DNA from 2 places in the Enterobacter sp. ECC-219 genome. Region 2 is predicted to be linked to the other one. Evidence: predicted binding sites of a transcription regulator. Region 2 holds the regulator's gene; the other holds the start of a gene.

Region 1 (4,351 bases), 1.4 Mb from region 2:
GTTTCAGGGTCGCTTTGTTGAAGTTGAACAGAACGTCAGACTTCAGAGTGAAGTGCTTGGTCTGTACTTCTGGAGCTGGAGCCGGCGCTGGAGCAACAACTGGTGCTGCATCTTCCTGCTGGCCGAAACGGTAGGAAACACCTACGCTCAGCATGCCGTTGTCTGGACGAACGCCAACGGTAGCACCGTCACCGATGTTGTTAACCCACTGGTATTCCAGACGGGTAGCGATGTCACGGGTCATAGCCCACTCAACGCCACCAGCGAATACTGGGGAAACGCCAGTGTCATGGTCGTCGCCAGCGATGTTGTTGCTGGAGTCTGCACGCCATACCATGCCGCCCAGACGGGTGTACACGTCCAGATCGTCAGTTACTGGGTAACCCAGTTTAGCGGTCAGCTGAACGCCCTGAGCTTTGAAAGCGCCATTGATGGTGTCGCCTTTGTATGGCATACGACCTAACCAGTCGTAACCCATTTCAAAGCCAACATACGGGTTAACCTGATAGCCACCGAACGCACCTGCACCAAGCTGGCTCTCGTGAGTAGGGCCATCGTTGTTCAGGCTGCTGTTGTACCAGCCAGTGTCATGGAACTGAGACCAGCCCAGTTTACCACCTGCATACCAGGTATTATCTTTCGGAGCGGCCTGCGCTACGGTAGCGAAGCCAGCCAGTGCCACTGCAATCGCGATAGCTGTCTTTTTCATTTTTTGCGCCTCGTTATCATCCAAAATTCGCCATGAAGGTCTCAAGAGAGAATCACGGTTAAATCCTTCACCGGGGGGCGTGGTCAAATATAAATCTACCGATATCTTCGGCTTAGGCCGAGCACCCCTGGCGATGTAAAGTCTACAACGTAGCTGAAAACTTACAAGTGTGAAGTCTGTCAGGCATATGAAAAAAAAAGTTCCGTATACCTATTATTTAACATTTTTAGAACGAATTTTGTGCAATAAAATTAAGGAGAACCGCACCAGACAAGCCTTGCCGTAATTTTGAGGCCGGGAACTAAAACCGCATCTTGCGGTCAAAAAAAATTCCAGGAAAAATCTTAATTTCACTCAATGATACAAATTTGAGTGAATTTTTAGCCCAGAAAGTTGTCCTCTGCGATAAGAATCTGGACGAACCGGGCGCATGATAAACCCGATCGCATTCCCTTCTTCAGCCGCTTCGGTCAGACGAAAATGTTCCTCTTCCGTCAATTCTTCCGGTAACCACCCGATCACCACGCTGTAATTTCCGGTACGCAACGCTCGAATCATCGACTCGACGGTATCACACGGTGAAAGTTGGTTGATCTGCATCACCTTTGCCAGGGGCAGGCCTGCGGACTGCACCCATTCACGGCTCAGTTTCTGCTGTGGCGTCAGCCAGAGTTGCCAGCGAGATTGCTGACCAAGCTGCTGTAATAGCGGCAGCAGCAGGAGTTGGGTCAACAGGGGCTGGTCTTCACGATAAACCACTTCACTAATAAGCCCCGTCGAAGCACCACCAACGGCGTTTTGCGCGACATTGCCCGCGGTAGAGGTGAGAGAAGTTGAGCGATTTGCATAGCCTGAAGTGTACATTTTCATTCCAGCCCTGTAGTTACTGTATGAATATACAGTAACCCCTGTATGCATAAAGATCAACCTCATTTTCGGAAAGCGACTCGCAAAATTCATTCAATATTGATGCCCTTCGAAAAATCATCTTGCTCAACGACGCTAAGTTGCCTATTTTCCTGCTAACGGATCCGCTAGTAAGAAACTTCGTTGTTACTTTATGATTTTGAAGGGAAATATCATGAAAAAGATATCTTATGAACGGATTTATAAATCCCAGGAATACCTCTCACCGCTGGGTGAAATTCATCATCGTGCGCTGTTCGGCGGCTATACCCTGGCGGTGGATGACGCGGTTTTTGCCATGGTGTCAGATGGCGAGCTTTACCTCCGCGCATGTGAAGAAAGCGCCAAATACTGTGTAAAAAATGCTGCGTCTTTTTTGACCCTGATGAAGCGGGGTCGCCCGGTGCTTCTCAACTATTACCGGGTGGATGACGGGTTATGGCAGGACAGGGAGCGTCTGCTTCAGCTCTCTTCGTTCGCGCTCAATGCGGCGAGAAAAGAGCGTTATCAGCGCCATCAGCGCAATCGACTTAAAGATCTGCCAAACCTGACCTTTCAGCTGGAAGTGTTGCTCCTTGAAGCGGGCATTACCAACGAAGAAACGCTGCGGGCGCTTGGTGCCAGGGAAAGTTGGCTGAAAATGCGGGCGAAAAATAAAGCGCTTGGTATCAAAGTGCTTTTCGCGCTGGAAGGGGCTATTGAAGGGCTACATGAGGCGGCACTCCCGGCCGGCATTCGCCGGGAGTTGACGGAGTGGTTTAATGCGCTGCCTGAGCCACAGGAAAATCACTCCACAAGGTAGCGATTTGCTGTTGCAGCCGGCAAATTTCAGGCAGCAGGGCGATGAGCAGGCCAATCTGCTGTAACACCAGAGGCGCTTTGCTGTCGTTTCCGGGCTCCAGATGCGCTATACGTTGCGTCAGTTCATCCAGCGCTTGTCTCACGCGCGGTTCATCGGCTGGCCGGTGATGCAAAGCGTCATCGACATAACAGACCGCGTCATCCAGCAGGCTGAGGATACCCGGGTTGGTCAGTTTCTCGCGGTGGGCACCCAGCGTCGAAATATAGCTCGTGAAGGTATGGTTCAGGCAGAGCAGCCGGAAAGCCGTCTCACGAATCTCCGCCGTGGCGCGCGGCTCCGTTGACATGTTGGAGACGACCGAGGCCAGCTCGGCATCGCTGTTGTGCGCATCGCGGCGGGCTATACGGTAAGCCAGACGGTTATCGCGACCCTGATGGTATTGCTCAAGGATGGCATCCAGATATCGACAGTTGGCGTTCATGGCCTTGTCTAACACGCGCGGTAAGTTACGGAAACGCCAGTCCGGCCAGATAAAGCTGACCGCGGCCCAGGCGATGGCGCAGCCAATCAGGGTATCGATCACACGGGGCAGGGCGACCTCGAAACCTTCACCCAGCAGGTTAAAGCAGAGCAGAACCAGCAGCGTGATGAACATGGTGGCATGAGCGTACTGTACGTTGCGAAACGCGAAGAACAACACGCCGGTGATCACGATCAGGATCAGCTGTCCTTCAATAGACGGCACGAAATAGAGCACCGGAAGGCCGATTGCGACGCCGACCAGCGTGCCGATAATGCGCAGCGCCAGGCGGTGTCGGGTGGCGTTATAGTTCGGCTGGCAGACGAACAGGCTGGTCAGCAGGATCCAGTAGCCGTGGTGCAAACCGGTTATCTGGATAAAAGCATACCCAACGCATAAGACCACGGACATTCGCACCGCGTGGCGAAACAGCGCCGACTCCGGCGTAAAATTGCGGCTCAGCCGCAGCCACATATCGCTAACGCCGTGCACACTGTCATCAGCGAGCTGGTTGTCTACCTCACTGCCCGGCATTGCCATCGCCTGCTCGGACTCAATCGTCGCCAGCTGTGCATCAATCGCCCGCAGGTTGTTCAGCAGAAAACCCAGCGCTTTGATCTGTTCCTGTGACGTTCCACTGGCCTGCACGCGGTCGAGCGCCGCATCAAGATGGCTAAATACCCGTTCGAAGCGTGAGTCATGCTGATAGGGCGTGCGCAGCAGAATGGATCGTGCGAGCTGCTGGCATGCCTGAGACTGCATGGACAGCAGGCGCTGGAAGCGGAACATCACGTCGCTGTAGCGGAACTTCTCGCGCAGAGCGGCGTACTGAACGTGCGAAGAGCTGGCGCGTTCATGGATATCCTGAGCAGCAAAATAGTAGTGTAAGGTCCTTCGCGTTCCGCGCTGGCCGCGATCCCCGCGCAGACGGGTAAGCAGCGAGGCTTTCGTCTGGTTTAGGGTGGCGACCAGTTGGCCGTTGGCCAGCGCCAGATCGTAAAGCGGCGCCTGGCTTTCTTCCTCGATATCCGGGTCGAACAGTCGGGATTTCAGTTCCAGATAGTGGGCTAACTGCTCAAAGCTGCGGGCGAGATTATCCTGCAGAGGGCGAACCGGGAAGATCAGATGCCCGGTTAACGTCAGCAGGTTATACCAGATGGCGCCCAACAGCAGCAGCACAGGCTGCTGGTACCACTGGTCGTACAGGGAAACGCCCAGCATGGTATAGATGGCGATGAGCAAGGCACCGAAGGCGATAGTGGCATAGCGCTGCCCCAGACCGCCCAGCAGAATAAACCCGCTGGTTGAAAGCGTAAGGCCCAGGGCAAACAGCCAGGGCCAGGGAAAGAGCAACTCAACGGACGCGGAGGCGATAAAAAAACAGACGAGCGTAATCACCAGGTTACGCAAACGG
Region 2 (4,351 bases):
AGCATCAGCATATGAGCGATGTTGTTGCGGTAGTACGTCATCAGTACCGCCTGCTCGCGCGGCAGAATGATGATATCGCCGATGGTGTCTTTCTCGACTTCAAACTTGTTCATCTGCAGCGCGTGATCGATAAGCTCGCTGGCGGTAGCAGAAGGGGCCGTCGAATCAGCCGAGTACGGCACGTTGCGCATCATGTCCAGGTAGCAGTCCAGCTGCTCTGTGAGCTGTTCACGAGTCAGGGAGCGCTGACGGGAAGCCAGCAGCGCCGTACAGCACAGGTTCATGGCATTGGCTGCACCGGCGTTGTTAATCCGCACCATCAGCTCGGACGCGATACCGTTCACCGTTGGCGTCAGCCAGGCCGGACGAACCGCTTCAATAGGATCGATAGACTCGCGCCACTCCGGAACATGATGGTTCAGATACGTCATCAGCGGCATCGGTTCGCCAAAGTTTACGTAGCCCTGACCCAGATTGCGTAACTTGCTCAGGCCGCGCAGCATCTGCGGCAGGCTCTCTTTCTCTTTGGTCGCACCACGCAGCTCTTTGGCGTACGTGCCCACTTCCATCACGTGCTCATAGCCAATGTAAATTGGCACCAGCGTGATCGGACGGGTTCCTCCGCGCAGCATCGCCTGAATGGTCATCGAGAGCGTGCCGGTCTTCGGATCGAGCAGGCGACCGGTACGGGAACGACCGCCCTCCACGAAGTACTCCACTGAATAGCCGCGGCTGAACAGCTCGCCGAGATACTCGCGGAACACGGTGGAGTAGAGCTTGTTGCCCTTGAAGGTACGACGAATAAAGAACGCACCCAGACGGCGGAAAATCGGGCCTGCTGGCCAGAAGTTCAGGTTAATACCAGCGGCAATGTGCGGCGGTACCAGCCCCTGGTGATAGAGCACGTAGGAGAGAAGCAGATAGTCCATGTGGCTGCGGTGGCAGGGGACATAGACAATCTCATGGCCATCGTGCGCCAACTGCCGCACACGTTCGGCGTTATGAACGTTGATGCCCTGATACAGGCGGTTCCAGGTAAAGCCGAGAATACGATCGGACAGGCGAATCATCTCGTAAGAGAAGTTCGCTGCGATCTCCTCCATCAGCGCAATGGCGTTCTGCTGGGCTTTCTCATGCGAAATTTTCTTGCTGCGCGCTTCGTCTTCAACGGCGCGGGCAATCGCTTTAGAGGCCAGCAGCTTGTTGAACAGGTCCTGACGCGCCGGGAGGCGCGGCCCTACAGCAGCCAGGCGCTGACGGGCGAAGTGCATACGCGCCACGCGCGCCAGTTTTTGCGCGATGATCTTGTCAGTGCCGTGCTCGTCCGCCATCCGGCGAAGGGAGACGGAAGGGGAGAATCGCACAAAGCTGTCGCGTCCCAGCCAGGAGACCGCGAAGAACTTCTGAATGCCGTTAAGCATGCGCAGCGGTGGGTTCTCTTCACCTTTTTCGCGGCCCGGGCGGCGACCAAACATTACCGATACCGGCACCATCTGCACATCCAGGTCAGGATTGCTGCGGTGCAGGTCGAGATAGTCGTGGAACAGCTTGATGGACTCTTCTTTCGGCGTGTAATAGGTAAACACGCGCGGCCCGCCGTGGATGAACACGTAGCGCGGCAGCAAAGTGCCGTCAACTTCCAGCGGTTCAAGCGGGTCGGGTAAATCATGCGCCAGACACTGGGCGCGAAGCGTCAGCAGGTCTGCCTTCGAGTTATAAGGCAAAACGTACATAATAGGGCGCGACGTATCGAGCCCCAGTTCCAGCGCGGGTTCTGCTGGGATAGACTTGCTTTTTACCAGGATGCTTAATGGTAAATTAAGTAATTTGTAGTAAATTCGTGGCCAGCCGGACATAAACGATGTAAAGCCTCTGGTTAATAATGCAATTGCGGCGCAAGGATAACAGAAAGCGCGCAAAATTTCTGTTGTTACCCGTCATACTTCAGGCGGCAGCGAAACGCGCTGCTGCTCCTGTTACTGACGCTCTTTTTTAAAAAAGGTTCTTTTAATGGCCAATAATACCACTGGGTTAACGCGTATCATCAAAGCCGCTGGCTATTCATGGAAAGGTTTCCGTGCCGCGTGGGTTAATGAAGCTGCTTTTCGCCAGGAAGGTGTCGCCGCTATCGTCGCGGTTATCATCGCCTGTTTCCTTGATGTAGATGCTATTACCCGCGTGCTTCTCATCGGTTCCGTACTTCTGGTGATGATAGTGGAAATTCTCAATAGCGCTATTGAGGCCGTTGTTGACCGGATCGGCTCAGATTTCCACGAGCTTTCTGGCCGGGCGAAAGATATGGGCTCTGCCGCTGTGCTGCTGGCAATTATCACTGCAGCCATTACCTGGGTCACGCTGCTTTGGTCACATTTCCGATGAGCCTCGAGGAATAATTAAGTCCCTGGTTTTTTGTGCAGTTTTTGGTTCCAAAATCGCCTTTGACTGTATATACTCACAGCATAACTGTATATACACCCAGGGGGCGGAATGAAAGCATTAACGACCAGGCAGCAAGAGGTGTTTGATCTCATTCGGGATCATATCGGCCAGACGGGTATGCCACCCACGCGTGCGGAAATCGCGCAGCGTCTGGGCTTCCGTTCTCCGAATGCTGCCGAGGAACACCTGAAAGCGCTGGCGCGTAAGGGTGTAATTGAGATTGTGTCAGGCGCGTCGCGCGGTATCCGCCTGCTGGTGGAAGAAGAGACGGGCATTCCTCTGATAGGCCGCGTTGCCGCAGGTGAACCGCTGCTGGCACAACAGCATATAGAAGGCCACTACCAGGTCGATCCTGGTATGTTCAAGCCGAGCGCTGATTTCCTGCTGCGCGTTAGCGGGATGTCGATGAAAGACATCGGCATTCTTGATGGCGACCTGCTGGCCGTTCACAAAACGCAGGATGTGCGGAACGGCCAGGTGGTGGTTGCGCGCATTGATGACGAAGTGACCGTTAAGCGCCTGAAAAAACAGGGTAACACCGTCCAGCTGTTGCCTGAAAACAACGAGTTCACCCCGATTGTGGTCGACCTCCGCGAACAGAGCTTCTCTATTGAAGGTCTGGCAGTAGGCGTGATTCGCAACGGCGAATGGCTGTAATCTCTTCCTGACAGGCTACGCTTTCGCTGTAGCCTGCTTCGTCTTCCATTCCCGGTATTTCCCATGTCACTGCTGACGGCTTCAGATAAGGCATTGTGGCGTCTTGCCCTGCCGATGATTTTCTCCAATATCACCGTGCCCTTGCTGGGTCTGGTCGACACGGCCGTTATTGGTCATCTCGATTCCCCTGTTTATCTTGGCGGCGTGGCGATTGGGGCGACGGCAACCAGCTTCCTGTTTATGCTGCTGCTCTTTTTACGTATGAGTACTACCGGGCTCACGGCACAGGCGTACGGTGCGAAAGACCCGTTACGTCTGGCGCGTGCGCTGGTGCAGCCGCTGATCCTGGCGCTGGGGGCGGGAATGTTGATTGTTTTACTACGCACGCCCCTGATCGACCTTGCACTCCAGGTCGTTGGCGGCAGCGAGGCGGTACTGGAGCAGGCGCGTCGCTTCCTGGAAATTCGCTGGCTTAGCGCGCCCGCTTCGCTGGCAAACCTGGTTCTGCTGGGTTGGTTACTGGGCGTGCAATATGCCCGTGCGCCAGTGATTTTGCTGGTCGCGGGAAACCTTCTCAACATTGTGCTCGATCTCTGGCTGGTGATGGGCCTGCATATGGACGTACGCGGGGCGGCACTGGCGACGGCGATTGCAGAATACGGGACCTTTTTCATTGGCTTGTGGATGGTCTGGCGCGTGCTGGCGATGCGCGGGATCTCCCTTGCGCTGCTCAAAACAGCATGGCGCGGCAATATCCGCAGGCTGCTGGCGCTCAACCGTGACATCATGCTGCGTTCGCTGCTGCTTCAGATCTGTTTCGGCGCTCTGACGGTCTTTGGGGCTCGACTGGGGCCAGAAATCGTTGCGGTGAATGCAGTCCTGATGACATTGCTGACGTTCACCGCCTACGCGCTGGACGGCTTCGCCTATGCCGTTGAGGCGCATTCCGGGCAGGCGTACGGCGCGCGGGAAAGTGGGCAGCTTCGGAATGTCTGGCGTGCGGCCTGCCGCCAGTCGGGCCTGGTCGCGCTGGCATTCGCACTGATTTACGCCTGTTTTGGCCGTGACATTATTGCATTGCTCACTTCGTTACCGGCTTTACGCGAACTGGCGGACCGCTACATCGTCTGGCAGGTTATTTTGCCGGTAGTAGGTGTCTGGTGCTATCTGCTGGACGGCATGTTTATCGGCGCGACGCGCGGGGCGGAAATGCGCAACAGTATGGCGGTCGCGGCGGCGGGGTTTGGTCTGACGC

Evidence for each region. Region 2 encodes LexA, which represses DNA repair genes until DNA is damaged. Its sites were predicted from a motif close to TNCTGTATGTACATACAGNA; they were not measured.
Region 1: sulA (SOS-induced cell division inhibitor SulA) is a predicted target of LexA. The motif match lies at 1,594-1,613, and genes of this name have one in related genera.

What each region holds. Positions count from the first base shown of each region.
Region 1 covers NZ_CP143680.1:2,375,964-2,380,314, forward strand. Annotated here, with positions in the region: gene ompA (porin OmpA) at 1-709, opposite strand, end outside; gene sulA (SOS-induced cell division inhibitor SulA) at 1,064-1,573, opposite strand; gene V1603_RS11085 (TfoX/Sxy family DNA transformation protein) at 1,791-2,417, shown strand; gene yccS (YccS family putative transporter) at 2,374-4,351, opposite strand, start outside.
Region 2 covers NZ_CP143680.1:977,653-982,003, forward strand. Annotated here, with positions in the region: gene plsB (glycerol-3-phosphate 1-O-acyltransferase PlsB) at 1-1,856, opposite strand, end outside; gene V1603_RS04525 (diacylglycerol kinase) at 2,011-2,379, shown strand; gene lexA (transcriptional repressor LexA) at 2,488-3,096, shown strand; gene dinF (MATE family efflux transporter DinF) at 3,160-4,351, shown strand, end outside.